DNA from 2 places in the Streptomyces sp. cmx-4-9 genome. Region 2 is predicted to be linked to the other one. Evidence: predicted binding sites of a transcription regulator. Region 2 holds the regulator's gene; the other holds the start of a gene.

Region 1 (7,828 bases), on a different contig from region 2:
GTGCGCAGCTGGCCCGCGAAGCCCCCGCTGCGGGAGACCCGGACCAGGGTCCCGGCGGCCGGCGGGACCCCCGGCGCGGACGGGCCGGCCGAGCCCGACGGGGCCGAGGGCGCAGGAGCGGCCGGCGAGGACGCCGCGGAAGCCGACGGCGACGCCCCGACCGGACCCCCGGCGCCCCCGGCCCCGCCCGCGGACGACGCGGGCGCACCGTCCCCGCCGCCGTCCCCGGACGGTCCGCAGCCCGCCAGGACCACCGCACACAGCACTGCCGCCGCCACTGCCCGGAACGTGCGCACACCCACCTCCGCGGGTACAAGGACCGAACCCCGAGTATGGAGTGCCCGCGCCCCGCCGAACAGCACCCGGAGCCCGCCATCCGCCGCATCGCCCCCTGGCGCGTCCTGCCGCCGCTGCTCGCCGCCGCCCTCGGCCTGTGGGGCCTGCCCCGCGGCGGCAGCATGTGGCGCGACGAATCCGTCACCTGGCAGGCCGCCCACCGCCCGCTCGGCGGCCTCTGGGACCTCCTCGGCCAGGTCGACGCCGTCCACGGCCTCTACTACCTGCTCATGCACGGCGCCTACCTCGTCTGGGACGGCGGCCTGTGGACCCTGCGGCTGCCCTCCGTCGCCGCCACCGCACTCGCCGCCGCCGGCGTGGCCGCCGTCGCCCGGCACCTCGCCGGGGAACGCGCCGCCCTGTGCGCCGGACTCGTCTACGCCGCCCTGCCGCCCGTCCAGATGTACGCCCAGGAGGGCCGCTCCTACGCCCTCGTCGCCGCCGCCGTCGCCTGGTCCACCCACCTGATGCTGCACCGGCACTGGACGGCGTACACGGCGGTGCTGCTCCTCGGCTGCTGGCTGCACGAGTTCGCCGTACTGGCCCTGCTCGCCCATGCCTTCGCCGCCCGCCGCGAGCGGGGCTGGCGGTGGAGCGCCGCCGCCGTCGCGGCCCTGCTGCTGCCGCTCGCCCTGGTGAGCTCCCGCCAGGCCCAGCAGCAGCTCGGCTGGCTCGGCCGGCCGGGCTGGCAGGACTGGACGGCGTACGCGGTCCTCGCGGCCGCCTCCCTGCTCCTCGCCCGCGGGGCCCCCCGGGACCTCGTACGCGTCGCACTGCCGCTGGCCCTGCTGCCGCCCGGACTGCTGATGGCGCTCTCCCTGGTGCACCCCTGGTACGTCGACCGGTACGTGCTCTATGCGCTGACCGGACTCGCCCTGCTCACCGGCACCCGACTGGCCGGCGCCCGCAACCGGTGGCCCCGGCTGCTCGCCGCCGCCCTCCTGGTCCCCGTCGGCCTGTGGTCCGCGTGGCTGCGCACCCCGGACAGCCGCAAGGACGACGTGCTCGCGGTGAGCGCCGCGGTCCGCGAACGGGCCCGGCCGGGCGACGCCGTGCTCTTCATGCCCGCACGGCGCCGCGAGTGGCTGCTGTCCTCACCCGACGTCTACGAGGGCCTGCGCGACGTGGCCCTGGACCGCTCCCCGGCGGCCTCGCACACCCTCCAGGGCACGGAACGTGCCCCGCAGGACATCCGCGCCGCCCTCGCCGCCGCACCCCGGGTACTCGCCCTCCAGGACCCGGCCGGGCAGCCCCTGGACCCGTACCCCGCCGAGGAGGCCAAACGCCGCGCCCTGGCCACGGGGTTCGAGCTCTGCTCGGTCACCGCGGTGCGCGGCGCCCGCATCGCGGTGTACGCCCGCCCGGGAACCTGCGGCGCCCCCGGGTGAAGATGGGGCGACCCGCACCGCCGGCCGCCGACCCGGCCGCACCCACCGGAGGCGCCGCATGACCCCACCGACCCCTGCCCACCGGGCCGTTGCCGGCCGTCCCGGACCACTCCCACTGCCGGGCCCCCTCGTCGGGGCGGACTGGCTCGCGCCGCGGCTGGGCACGCCCGGACTGGTCCTCCTCGACGCCTCCGTCGGCGCCCACCGCGGCACGGACCGCCGCATCCCCGGCGCCCGCCCCTTCGACCTCGACGGCCCCCTGTCCGACCACGGCGCCCCCGCCCCGCACACCATGCCCGGCGCCGCCGCGTTCACCGAAGCCCTGCGGGACCTCGGCGTCCGCGACACCGACACCCTCGTCGTCTACGACGCGGCAGGCCTCTACTCCAGCGCCCGCGCCTGGTGGATGCTGCGCGCCATGGGCTTCGACCGGGCCGCCGTCCTCGACGGCGGGCTGCCCGCCTGGACGGCCGCGGACCGTCCCGTCGAGGCCGCCGCCCCCGCCTACACGGGCCCCCGCGGCTCCTTCACCGCCCACCCCCGCCCCGGCCTGTTCGGCGACGGCACCGGCGTCGCCGCCGCCCTCGCCGACCCGGCCGCCGCCGTCCTGGACGCCCGTACCCGGGAGCGCTTCGCCGGCACGGCGCCCGAGCCCCGTCCCGGACTGCGCGGCGGCCACATGCCGGGCGCCGTCAACCTGCCCTTCGGGGAGCTCCAGGGCCCCGACGGCCTGATGCGGGCCGTACCCGAACTCCGTGCGGCCTTCGCGCAGGCGGCGGGGGAGCGGCAGCGGCTCTGGTTCAGCTGCGGATCCGGGGTCACGGCCTGCGTGCTCGCTCTCGGCGCCCACCTGGCCGGCTACCGGGACCTCACCGTGTACGACGGCTCCTGGAGCGAATGGGGCCTGCCCTCGGCGCGACCGGTGGCCACCGGAGACGGGACCGGCCCTTCCGATCCGGCCGACGCCGGCCCCGGCACGGGCCCGACCGGCCCCGCCGCCGCCCGCCCGGGGACCTGACCGCCCGCCCGGGCCCCGGGCGGGCCGCCCGGACCGGCCGACCGGGCCCTGACCGGGCCCCGGACCGCCGACCGGGACGCGGACCGGCCGGTCCGGCTACGGGGCCAGGGCCCGGCCGCCGATACCGGCGGCCCCCGCCAACTGCCCCTGCCACCAGGCCGCGACCTCCTCCCGGCTCATCCGCGCCCACCCGGGCGTCCGCTCCACCTGGGCCCGGCCCAACCGGCGGGCCAGGGCGACCAGGTCCCGCCCGGCCGCACCCCGCACGTCCTGGTAGTCCGCCACCAGCCGCTCCCAGGAGTCCGCCCGGCGCCAGGCCGCCGCGAAGGCCGCGGCGTCCTGCAGGGCCTTGGCGGCGCCGCTGGTGTTGTGCGGGCGCACCACGGCGGCCGCGTCGCCGGCCAGCAGGAGCCGCCCGGCGGCGACGCGCGGGGGCTCCAGGTCGTAGATGGGCTGCACGAAGGTGTCGGCCGGATCCGTGAGCGCCAGCACGTGCCCCCAGTACGGCGGGAACTCCCGCTCCAGCAGCACCCCCAGGTGCGCCCGCAGCCCGGGGGGCAGTGCGCCCGGCGGGAAGCTCGTGGGGTCGTCCAGGCGCAGCCCGCCCGCCGCCGGGGGCGCGGCGTAAAGCACCCAGTTCACCCGGGGCCCGTCCGGGCCCGGGATCCGGTAGACCACACAGCTCCCGCCCGGGAAGCAGACGGTGGTCACGGCGTCGGGGTGCGGGTCCTCGCCGGGGCGGACCCCGTCCAGCAGGGCCGCGTCCAGGTTCCCGCGCCAGCACACGTACCCGGCGTAGTGCGCCCGCGCCTGCGGGCACAGCGCCGCGCGCACCACGGAGCGGTACCCGTCGGCGCCCACCACCAGGTCGAACCGCTCGGCGGAGCCGTCCGCGCACCGCACCTCGGCCCCGTCGGGGCCGTCGCCCACACCGGCCACGGCCACACCCGGCCGGTGGTCCACCGTCCCCGGGACCGCCGCGCGCAGCCCCCGCCACAACAGCCCCCAGTGGTACGAGTGGAAGGGGAAGGGCTGCTCCCAGATCACCCGGCCGCCCGCCGCGGCCGGATCGCGCACCACCCACCGGCGGCGCGTCAGCCGGTGCGCCGGGATCCCTGCGGGCAGCGCCCCCGCCGCAACGAGCTCGGCGGCCCGGTCGTCGTGGACACACAGCCCGAGGCCCCGGTCGGCGAGCTGCCCGCGCGTCCGTTCCAGTACGACGACCCGTTCCGCTCCGGCGCGCGCGGCGGCGGCCGCGAAGGCGCACCCCGCGATGCTCCCGCCGACCACCGCGACCGATCCGCCCCGCATACCGCCTCCAGCCGCCCGTGCTGCCCGAACCGGCCACGCTAGCGAGCCTGCGGCGGCCCCGGCCGCCCGTGCCCCCCCGAACGGCCGAATCCGGCCTCGTCCGACCGGAACCGCAGCCGCGGTCGGCCTCCGACGGCGGGCTCCGAGACACCTGTTCGCCCCGGGCGAACGACTGTCGGGGAACATTGGGGGACTCAGCTGCATTGAGTCGGCATAGCTCAACTTCACTGCCGGAGGGAAGATCATGGCTTCGACGTCCGTATCGCTCACCCTGCCCGTGCTGCCGCTCGACGACGAGGTCGTGCTGCCCGGAATGGTCGTGCCCCTGGACCTGTCCGACGCCGAGGTACGGGGGGCCGTCGAGGCCGCCCAGGCGGCGGCCGGGACCGGCAAGCCCCGGGTACTGCTCGTGCCGCGCGTCGACGGGAAGTACACCGGCACCGGTGTGCTCGGGACCGTCGAACAGGTCGGCCGGCTCTCCGACGGGGACCCCGGCGCCCTCATCCGCGGCCGCGGCCGCATCCGCATCGGCGCCGGGACCACCGGCCCCGGCGCAGCACTCTGGGTCGAGGGCGAGACCGTGGACGAGAACGTCCCCGACCCGCTGCCCGGCGCGGTCACCGAACAGGTCAAGGAGTACAAGGCCCTCGCCACCAGCTGGCTCAAGAAGCGCGGGGCCTGGCAGGTCGTGGACCGCGTCCAGCAGATCGAGGACGTCTCCGCCCTCGCCGACAACTCCGGCTACTCCCCCTTCCTGACGCTCCAACAGAAGGTGGAACTCCTGGAGACCGGCGACGCCGTGACCCGCCTCGGCCTCGCCATCACCTGGCTCCGCCACCACCTCGCCGAACAGGACGTGGCCGAGTCCATCGCCAAGGACGTCCAGGACGGCGTCGACAAGCAGCAGCGCGAGTTCCTGCTCCGCCGCCAGCTGGAAGCGGTCCGCAAGGAACTGCGCGAACTCAACGGGGAGAAGGAGGGCGAGGAGTCCGACGACTACCGCGCCCGCGTCGAGGCCGCCGACCTCCCCGAAAAGGTCCGGGAGGCCGCACTCAAGGAAGTCGAGAAGCTGGAGCGCGCCAGCGACCAGTCGCCCGAGGGCTCCTGGATCCGCACCTGGCTCGACACCGTCCTCGAACTCCCCTGGAACGAACGCACCGAGGACCGGTACGACATCCAGGGCGCCCGCGCCGTCCTCGACGCCGAACACGCGGGCCTCAGCGACGTCAAGGACCGCATCACCGAGTACCTCGCCGTCCGCAAGCGGCGCTCCGAGCGCGGCATGGGCGTCATCGGCGGCCGCCGCGGGGGAGCGGTGCTCGCCCTCGTCGGGCCCCCCGGCGTCGGCAAGACCTCCCTGGGCGAGTCCGTCGCCCACGCCATGGGCCGCACCTTCGTCCGCGTCGCCCTCGGCGGCGTACGCGACGAGGCCGAGATCCGCGGACACCGCCGGACGTACGTCGGCGCCCTGCCCGGCCGGATCGTCCGCGCCATCAAGGAAGCCGGATCGATGAACCCGGTCGTCCTCCTCGACGAGATCGACAAGGTCGGCTCCGACTTCCGCGGCGACCCCGCGGCCGCCCTCCTCGAAGTCCTCGACCCGGCCCAGAACCACACCTTCCGCGACCACTACCTGGAAGTGGAACTGGACCTCAGCGACGTGGTCTTCCTGGCCACCGCCAACGTCCTGGAAGCCATCCCCGAAGCGCTCGCCGACCGGATGGAAATCGTCCGCCTGGACGGCTACACCGAGGACGAGAAGGTCGTCATCGCACGCGACCACCTGCTGCCGCGCCAACTGGAACGCGCCGGACTCGGCGCCGACGAGGTCGCCCTGGAGGAGGACGCCCTGCGCAGGCTGGCCGGCGAGTACACCCGCGAAGCGGGCGTACGCACCCTGGAGCGCTCCCTCGCCCGACTGCTGCGCAAGGTGGCCTCCCAGCACGAGCTCGGCGAGCGGGAGCTGCCCTTCCGGATCAGCGCCGGCGACCTGCGGGCGCTCATCGGACGGCCCCACCACGTACCGGAGTCCGCCCAGGACCCGGCCGAACGGCGCACCGCCGTACCCGGCGTGGCCACCGGCCTCGCCGTCACCGGAGCCGGCGGCGACGTGCTCTTCGTAGAGGCCTCGCTGGCCGACCCCGAGACGGGCGCGGCCGGCCTGACCCTGACCGGGCAGCTCGGCGACGTCATGAAGGAGTCGGCGCAGATCGCCCTCAGCTTCCTGCGCTCGCACGGCGCCGAACTGGAACTGCCCGTCGCCGACCTGAAGGACCGCGGCGTGCACATCCACTTCCCCGCGGGAGCCGTGCCCAAGGACGGCCCCAGCGCGGGCATCACCATGACGACCGCGCTCGCCTCCCTGCTCTCCGGGCGGCAGGTGCGCACCGACGTGGCGATGACCGGCGAGGTCTCGCTGACCGGACGGGTCCTGCCGATCGGCGGCGTCAAGCAGAAGCTGCTGGCCGCCCACCGGGCCGGCCTGACCACGGTGATCATCCCGAAGCGCAACGAGGCCGACCTGGACGACGTCCCGGCCGAGGTCCTGGAGGGACTGGAGGTGCACCCGGTGACCGATGTGCGCCAGGTCCTGGAACTGGCCCTCGACCGCGACCGGGTCCCCGTCACCGCCGCGGCCTGACACCCCCGGTCCGACGGCCCGCGACCCCGCCCCGGCGGGGCCCCGGGCCGTCGGCGCACCCGCTGCGAAATACTGGCCGCTCACACCTTCGATGGGAGCGGGACGTGCACGGGAGCGAAGACCAGGAGTTCCTTGCCCTGGAGCGGGAGCTGTCCGTCTTCCTCCGGCGGGCCCGCGCCTCCTCCGGGGAGATGGCCCGGGCGCTCCACCCCGAGCTGGAACCCGCCGCGTACGGACTCCTCACCCGCCTGGAGGCCGCCGGCCGGCAGCGGGCCACCGAACTCGCCGCCTACTTCGGCGTCGGCAAGGCCACCATGAGCCGCCAACTGCGCGCCCTCGAGGTGCTCGGCCTGGTGGCCCGCGAACCGGACCCCGCCGACGGCCGGGCCTTCCTGATCGGCCTCACCGACGAGGGACGCGAACGCTTCCTGCGGGTACGGGACGCCCGGCGCGAGCAGTACATGCGCAAACTCGCCGACTGGGACCGCGGCGAAGTCGCGGAACTGGCCCGCCTGCTGAACCAGCTCAACGCCGGGGCCGAGACCGACTGACGACCACCGACCCGGCGACCAACGACCCGGCGGCAACCGGCGTACGGGGCCCACCGGGACCGGCGGGCCTGCCGTGGCATCCCGCGCTCCCGAACCCACGCACCCATGCCCCCGCACCCCCGCACCCGCGCCTGCCCCGTGCGCCTCCGGCCGGCTTCAGAGCTCCGCGTACACCGCCGAGGCGTCGTCGTGCCGCTTGTGCCGGGCCGGCGGACGCGCCGGGTCGGACTCCACCGCACGGACCCGCCCGATCAGCCCCCGCGCCCCCTCCGCCCGGAGCACCCCCAGGCATGCGGCCCAGTCGCCCTCACCGAAGGTGTCCGTCCACCGGCTCGCCCCGTCGGTGAGCGCCGCCACCGCCCGCACCTGCCCGCGCGGGGTCCGCCCGGCCACGGCCCGCGCCGCCACCGCCGGATCCGCCGCGGCGGTGAAGAAGCCGCCCTCCGCGTTGCGCAGCGCATCCGTCGCCGCCACCGAGCGCAGCACCTCCCGCGGGACCCGGTCCAAGCGGTCGTCCAGCACCGCCGTCACCGCGCCCCCGGGCTCTTCCAGGAGCAGGACCGAGTCCGAGAGCACGAGGTGC
Region 2 (7,828 bases):
CGCGTCGTCGACTACCTGGTGAAGCAGTTCCAGAACGGCCACGGCGTCGACCTGTCCAAGGACAAGATGGCGCTCCAGCGTCTGCGCGAGGCCGCCGAGAAGGCGAAGATCGAGCTGTCCTCCTCCACGGAGACCACGATCAACCTGCCCTACATCACGGCTTCCGCCGAGGGCCCGCTGCACCTGGACGAGAAGCTCACCCGCGCCCAGTTCCAGCAGCTGACCGCGGACCTGCTGGAGCGCTGCAAGGCCCCGTTCCACAACGTCATCAAGGACGCGCGCATCCAGCTGTCCGAGATCGACCACGTGGTCCTGGTCGGCGGCTCGACCCGCATGCCCGCCGTCGCCGAGCTCGTCAAGGAGCTGACCGGCGGCCAGGACGCCAACAAGGGCGTCAACCCGGACGAGGTCGTCGCCATCGGCGCGACCCTCCAGGCCGGCGTCCTCAAGGGCGAGGTCAAGGACGTCCTGCTCCTCGACGTGACCCCGCTGTCCCTCGGCATCGAGACCAAGGGCGGCATCATGACCAAGCTCATCGAGCGCAACACGACCATCCCGACCAAGCGGTCGGAGATCTTCACGACGGCCGAGGACAATCAGCCGTCCGTGCAGATCCAGGTCTACCAGGGCGAGCGCGAGATCGCGGCGTACAACAAGAAGCTCGGGATGTTCGAGCTGACCGGCCTGCCCCCGGCCCCGCGCGGCGTCCCGCAGATCGAGGTCTCCTTCGACATCGACGCCAACGGCATCATGCACGTGACCGCGAAGGACCTCGGCACGGGCAAGGAGCAGAAGATGACCGTCACCGGCGGCTCTTCGCTCGGCAAGGACGAGGTCGACCGCATGCGCCAGGAGGCGGAGCAGTACGCGGACGAGGACCACCGCCGCCGCGAGGCCGCCGAGTCCCGCAACCAGGGCGAGCAGCTCGTCTACCAGACGGAGAAGTTCGTCAAGGACAACGAGGACAAGGTCCCGGCCGAGGTCCGCACCGAGGTCGAGGCGGCCATCGCCGAGCTTCAGGAGAAGCTCAAGGGCGAGGACACCGCCGAGATCCGCACCGCGACCGAGAAGCTCGCCGCGGTCAGCCAGAAGCTGGGCCAGGCGATCTACGCCGACGCGCAGGCCGCCCAGGCCGGTGCCGGTGACGCGGGCCAGGCCGGCGCGGCCGACGCCGCGGACGACGTGGTCGACGCCGAGATCGTCGACGACGAGAAGCCGAAGGGTGGCGCTGCCTGATGTCGGAGGAGACCCCGGGTTTCGACGAGAAGCCTGAAGTCCCCACCGGCGCCACGCCTGACGACGCCGAGCCGAAGGCCGCCGAACCCTCCGAGGAGGGGGAGGCGGCCCCGGCCGGGGACTCCGAGGAAGGCCGGACCGCCGGCCGCGAGACCGTGCTGCTGGCGCAGCTGGACCAGGTGCGCACCGCGCTTAACGAGCGCACTGCGGACCTCCAGCGGCTGCAGGCGGAGTACCAGAACTACCGCCGCCGGGTGGAGCGCGACCGGGTCACCGTCAAGGAGATCGCCGTCGCGTCCCTGCTGAGCGAACTGCTGCCGACCCTGGACGACATCGGCCGGGCGCGGGAGCATGGCGAGCTGGTGGGCGGATTCAAGTCGGTGGCCGAATCCCTGGAGACGGTCGCCGCCAAGATGGGCCTGCAGCAGTTCGGCAAGGAGGGCGAGCCCTTCGACCCGACGATCCACGAGGCCCTGATGCACTCGTACGCGCCGGACGTCACCGAGACGACCTGCGTGGCGATCCTGCAGCCGGGGTACCGGATCGGCGAGCGTACGATCCGCCCCGCGCGGGTCGCGGTGGCCGAGCCCCAGCCGGGCGCGGCCCCCAAGTCCTCCGACTCAGCGGTCGCGGAAGGCGATGCGCCGTCGGACAAGGACGCGGATGCCCCCGACGAGGGCTGACGCACCACATGTAGCAGCGGCACGGGAGGAGGGACACCGGGGATGAGCACGAAGGACTTCGTCGAGAAGGACTACTACAAGGTCCTCGGTGTCCCGAAGGACGCCACCGAGGCCGAGATCAAGAAGGCGTACCGCAAACTCGCCCGCGAGTTCCACCCGGACGCCAACAAGGGCGACGCCTCCGCCGAGGAGCGCTTCAAGGAGATCTCCGAGGCGAACGACGTCGTCGGCGACCCGAAGCGGCGCAAGGAGTACGACGAGGCCCGCGCCCTGTTCGGCAACGGGGGTTTCCGCCCCGGTCCGGGCGGGGGCGGCGGGTCCTTCAACTTCGACCTCGGCGACCTGTTCGGCGGCACCCAGCCGGGCGCCGGCGGTGCGGCCGGCGGCTTCGGCGGCGGCCTGGGCGACGTGTTCGGCGGCCTGTTCAACCGCGGCGGCGCCGGCGCCGGTCCGGGCACCCGGACCCAGCCGCGCCGCGGCCAGGACATCGAGTCGGAGGTCACCCTCTCCTTCACGGAGGCGGTGGACGGGGCCACGGTCCCGCTGCGGATGTCCTCGCAGGCCCCCTGCAAGGCCTGCTCGGGCACCGGCGACAAGAACGGCACCCCCCGGGTGTGCCCGACCTGCGTCGGCACCGGCCAGGTCTCGCGGGGCAGCGGCGGCGGCTTCTCGCTGACCGACCCCTGCGCCGACTGCAAGGGCCGCGGCCTGATCGCCGAGACCCCCTGCGAGGTCTGCAAGGGCAGTGGCCGGGCGCGCAGTTCGCGCACGATGCAGGTCCGGATCCCGGCGGGCGTCTCCAACGGCCAGCGGATCCGGCTGCGCGGCAAGGGCGCTCCGGGCGAGCGCGGCGGCCCGGCCGGCGACCTCTACGTGGTCGTGCACGTGGACCCGCACCCCGTGTTCGGCCGCAAGGACGACAACCTCACGGTGACCGTCCCGGTGACCTTCACCGAGGCGGCGCTCGGCGCCGAGATCAAGGTGCCCACCCTCAACGGGCCGTCGGTCACGCTGAAGCTGCCCCCGGGCACGCCCGGCGGGCGGACGATGCGGGCCCGGGGCAAGGGCGCGGTCCGCAAGGACGGAACCCGCGGCGACCTGCTGGTGACGGTGGAGGTGGCCGTCCCCGCGGAGCTGTCGGACAAGGCCCGTGAGGCACTGGAGATGTACCGCGAGGCGACGGAGTCCCACGACCCACGCTCCGCGCTGTTCGAGTCCGCGAAGGGAGCATGAGATGGACGGCCGCCGCAACCAGCCCCGTTTCGGCAACGGGGCCTACCAGCTCACCGACGAGACCCCGGTCTACGTGATCTCGGTGGCCGCCCAGCTCTCGGGCCTGCATCCGCAGACCCTCCGCCAGTACGACCGCCTCGGCCTGGTCTCCCCGGACCGCACGGCCGGCCGCGGCCGGCGCTACTCGGCCCGGGACATCGAGCTGCTCCGCACGGTGCAGGCGCTGTCCCAGGACGAGGGCATCAACCTGGCGGGAATCAAGCGGATCATCGAACTGGAGAACCAGGTCGCCGCGCTCCAGCAGCGCGTGGCCGAGCTCTCGGCGGCGGTGGACGGTGCGGCGGCCACGCTCCGGGCCCGCGAGGCCCAGGTGCACGCCTCGTACCGGCGGGACCTGGTCCCGTACCAGGCGCCGCAGTCGGGAAGTGCCCTGGTCGTGTGGCGTCCCAAGCGGCCGCTGGACTGACCGGGACGGCCCGGCCGACCTCTGCGGGCGTCCGCCCGCGCTCCGCGTGTCCCGCGAAGGCCCCGCCCGGCACGGGCGGGGCCTTCGCGGTGTCCGGGCGGCCCGCCGGGCGCCGGGGCGGGGCGGGGCGGGCTCCCGGAGCGGGGGCAGGGCGCGGGGCGCTCAGAGGTGGCGTTCCGGGGCGGGGTCCGCGGGCCGGCCGAGGATGCCGGACTGGGCGATGAGGTAGCCGAGCTGGGCGCGGCTCCCGCTGCCGAGGGTGGTGGCGAGCTTGGCGATGTGGGCCCGGCAGGTGCGTACGTTCATGCCGAGGCGGCGGGCGATGGCCTCGTCCACGTGCCCCTCGATCAGCAGCTGCGCGATGCTCCGCTGTACGCCGGAGATCCCGCCGGGGGTGCTGCGGTACGTCACCTCCTCCTGGAGGGGGACGGCGCGGTGCCACAGCTGCTCGAATACTTTGATCAGGTAGTCGACGAGCCCGGGGTGGCGCAGCTCCAGGGCCACCCGGCGGTCGTCGCTGGCCGGGATGAAGGCCACGGTGCGGTCGAAGATGATGAGGCGTTCGATCAGTTCCTCAAGGGTGCGGATCTCCACCTTGCCCGTGGAGATCCGGTCCACGTAGGCGAGCGTGCCCTGGCTGTGCCGGGCGGTGTGCTGGTAGAGGGTCCGTATGCTGACCCCGCGGTCGATCAACGGCTCGTCCCGCTCCAGGGCCTGGGTGAGGGCGACCGAGGGCCGGGCGCCGCCGGGCTGGACGGTGAGGACTTCGGTGTGGCATTCGGCCGTGGCGAGGTTGAGGGCGGCGTTGATCCGCTCGAAGCCTTCGAGCACGGTGATGGCGTGGGTGTTGGCCGGGTTCTGCGCACTGATGGCCAGGAACGGCTCGAAAGTATCGGTGAGATCTACAGCGCTGCGTCTGCGGTCCTGGATCTCGCGTTCAATCGGATGGAGCCGTTGGGCCAATGCGACGGATGGGGGAACCGGGCGCAGTTGGTTCGCGTCATCCGGGTCGGGCTGTAGAAGGGCGAATTCAAGCAGGCAGGGGGCGTTCTGGATCTCGCCCCGGGCGATCCGGCCGGTGCTCAGCGCTGCCGCGTACAGCCGCGTTCCCTCGTCGCACATGGACGTGACGGGGTGGGGATGTGTCGGTTTTGTGTCGTTTCGCGTCAAATCTCCACCCCCCAGGGTCCTGAACATGCAAGAACATGATGCATCGTCCCTGTGGCATTGACGTGCCTGAATGAGCCATCGTCTGACACGCGGGGGAGAGGATTCCATCAAGTGAGGACGAAGCCGACCATGTACAAGAGAATGCTTCGCTCGGTGCTTGCCATAGTTTTCTCCGCCGTTGCGGTTTTTTGGGCAGTCAGCGCCGTCGAAAGTGACGCGGGGAGCGCTAGGGGCGATCAGGGCACCGGAGTGACGGGAAGTGCCGCCGACGACACCGGCTGGACCATCGGACCCACCAAGTACGCAGACACCGGTTGGACCAGCGCGCCCCTGGGCGGCCTGTCCGACGACACGGGCTGGACCAGCGCCCCACTCGGCGCCGATTCCTCAGACACCGGTTGGACCAGCGCCCCACTCGGCACCGATTCCTCAGACACCGGTTGGACCAGCGCGCCCCTGGGCGGCCTGTCCGACGACACGGGCTGGACCAGCGCCCCACTCGGCGCCGATTCCGACGACACCGGCTGGACCGAGGCGCCCGCGACGGTGTCCGCGTGACCCCCGACGACCGCGGCTTCCGCCGCGAAATGGCCTCCGCCTACCGCTCCGGTTGGCAGTTCATCGATCTCGCCACGGCCATCCCCCACTCGGGCGACTCGCTCATGGTCACCCTGTTCGGCCAGCCGATCGTCGTCGTGCGCGAGGAGGACGAAGACGTCCGTGCCTACCGGTGCCTGCGCCGCCCGCGGGGCGCGCCGCAGCCCGTCCGCTGCGAGGTGCGCTACGGAATGGTCTTCGTCAATCTGGATCAGCGCGACCACCAGCTCTTCGAACCCGATATCACCACCGCCACCCCCCGCAGTGCCTGAAGCGATTCCCCCGTCGTTGCAGATCGCTCAGGTACTTCCCCCACACAACGGCGCCATCGTGGACCTGACCACGATGGCGCCGTTGTGATGTCCGCGTCCAGTAGTCGAACCGGACAAGATGAATGCTGAACTTTTCGGCCCGGGGTGACGGCGGCGGCCTTCAGGCGCGGCCCATCGCCCGGTCCAGGGTGATCTCCAGGACCACCCGGTCCGGGTTGGGCGAGGGCGTGCGCCCGTACCGCTCCGCGTAGCGCGCCACCGCGTCGGCGACCGAGGCCTCGTCCGTACGGACCACCGCGCGCCCCTCCAGCGTGGCCCAGCGGCGGCCCTGCATCTGGCAGACCGCCACCCGGGCCCCCTCGGGCTGCGCGGCCTGCGCCGCCAGGACGTTGCGGACCTTCTTGCTGTGCTTGTTGCTGATCACCCGGGCCAGTCCGGCCTCCGGGTCGTACGTCACGCCGACCGGCACCACGTGGGGGGTGCCGTCCGGGCGGGGGGTGGTCAGCGTGCACACGTGCCGCTCCCGCCAGAAGGCGAGATATTCGGGCGTCGGGTTGAGTACGTCGGGGGGCATGCGCCGAGGGTACGGCCCGGACCGGCCGCCGCGCCCGCCCGCCTCGGCCGCCCGCCCTCGGAAGGCCGGCCCCACCAGGGTGCGTCCCAGCGGCCCGCATCCCGCCTTGAGTGGAATAGACTCAACTTTACGTACGCTGACCCTGTCAGAGTGTTGTCGCCCCTCCGGAGAGGAGAAGTCACCCGTGGATGCCGAGCTGACCAACAAGAGCCGGGACGCGCTGAACGCGGCCACCAGCCGGGCCGTCAAGGACGGCCATGCGGACCTGACCCCCGCGCACCTGCTGATGGCCCTGCTCGCCGGCCAGGAGAACGAGAACGTCATCGACCTGCTCGCGGCCACCGGCGCCGACCAGGCGGCCGTCCGCGCCGGAGCGGAGCGGCTGCTCGCCGCCCTGCCCAGCGTCACCGGCTCCACCGTGGCGCCCCCGCAGCCCACCCGGGACCTGTTCGCCGTCCTCGCCGAGGCGGACGCCGAGGCCGGGAAGCTCGGCGACGAGTACCTCTCCACCGAACACCTGCTCATCGCCCTCGCCGCCAAGGGCGGCGCGGCCGGCGAGCTCCTTTCCGCACAGGGCGCGACGGCGGGCAAGCTGCTGGAGGCCTTCGAGAACGCACGAGGAGGACGGCGGGTGACCACCCCCGACCCGGAGGGCCAGTACAAGGCCCTGGAGAAGTTCGGCACCGATTTCACGGCGGCCGCCCGCGAGGGCAAGCTCGACCCGGTCATCGGCCGGGACCAGGAGATCCGCCGGGTCGTCCAGGTGCTCTCGCGCCGGACGAAGAACAACCCGGTGCTCATCGGCGAGCCCGGCGTCGGCAAGACGGCCGTCGTCGAAGGCCTGGCCCAGCGCATCGTCAAGGGCGACGTCCCCGAGTCGCTGAAGAACAAGCGGCTCGTCTCCCTGGACCTCGGCGCCATGGTCGCCGGCGCGAAGTACCGCGGCGAGTTCGAGGAGCGGCTCAAGACCGTCCTCGCCGAGATCAAGTCGAGCGACGGCCAGATCATCACCTTCATCGACGAGCTGCACACGGTCGTCGGCGCGGGGGCCGGCGGGGACTCGGCCATGGACGCGGGCAACATGCTCAAGCCCATGCTGGCCCGCGGCGAACTGCGCATGGTCGGGGCGACCACCCTCGACGAGTACCGCGAGCGGATCGAGAAGGACCCGGCACTGGAGCGGCGCTTCCAGCAGGTGCTGGTCGCCGAGCCCTCCGTCGAGGACACCATCGCGATCCTGCGCGGCCTCAAGGGCCGCTACGAGGCCCACCACAAGGTCGTCATCAACGACAGCGCGCTGGTGGCCGCGGCCACCCTCTCCGACCGCTACATCACCTCCCGCTTCCTGCCGGACAAGGCCATCGACCTGGTCGACGAGGCCGCCTCGCGGCTGCGCATGGAGATCGACTCCTCCCCGCTGGAGATCGACGAGCTCCAGCGGTCCGTGGACCGGCTGCGGATGGAGGAGCTGGCGCTGAAGAACGAGTCCGACCCGGCCTCGCTGGAGCGCCTGGAGAAGATCCGCAAGGACCTCGCCGACAAGGAGGAGGACCTGCGGGGCCTCACCGCCCGCTGGGAGAAGGAGAAGCAGTCCCTC

Evidence for each region. Region 2 encodes HspR, which represses chaperone genes until heat shock. Its sites were predicted from a motif close to TTGAGNNNNNNNNNCTCAA; they were not measured.
Region 1: a site for HspR is predicted at 4,257-4,275, ahead of lon (endopeptidase La). Genes of this name have one in related genera too.

The regions. Positions count from the first base shown of each region.
Region 1 is NZ_JAEBEE010000001.1:851,366-859,193, reverse strand. Features, by position in the region: gene ACLJTM_RS04030 (hypothetical protein) at 1-296, opposite strand, end outside; gene ACLJTM_RS04025 (hypothetical protein) at 333-1,724, shown strand; gene ACLJTM_RS04020 (sulfurtransferase) at 1,783-2,742, shown strand; gene ACLJTM_RS04015 (monooxygenase) at 2,839-4,053, opposite strand; gene lon (endopeptidase La) at 4,298-6,694, shown strand; gene ACLJTM_RS04005 (MarR family winged helix-turn-helix transcriptional regulator) at 6,799-7,245, shown strand; gene ACLJTM_RS04000 (hypothetical protein) at 7,402-7,828, opposite strand, start outside.
Region 2 is NZ_JAEBEE010000003.1:257,363-265,190, reverse strand. Features, by position in the region: gene dnaK (molecular chaperone DnaK) at 1-1,236, shown strand, start outside; gene grpE (nucleotide exchange factor GrpE) at 1,236-1,919, shown strand; gene dnaJ (molecular chaperone DnaJ) at 1,962-3,152, shown strand; gene ACLJTM_RS12060 (heat shock protein transcriptional repressor HspR) at 3,154-3,618, shown strand; gene ACLJTM_RS12055 (helix-turn-helix transcriptional regulator) at 3,781-4,815, opposite strand; gene ACLJTM_RS12050 (hypothetical protein) at 5,038-5,346, shown strand; gene ACLJTM_RS12045 ((2Fe-2S)-binding protein) at 5,376-5,657, shown strand; gene ACLJTM_RS12040 (pyridoxamine 5'-phosphate oxidase family protein) at 5,818-6,231, opposite strand; gene clpB (ATP-dependent chaperone ClpB) at 6,416-7,828, shown strand, end outside.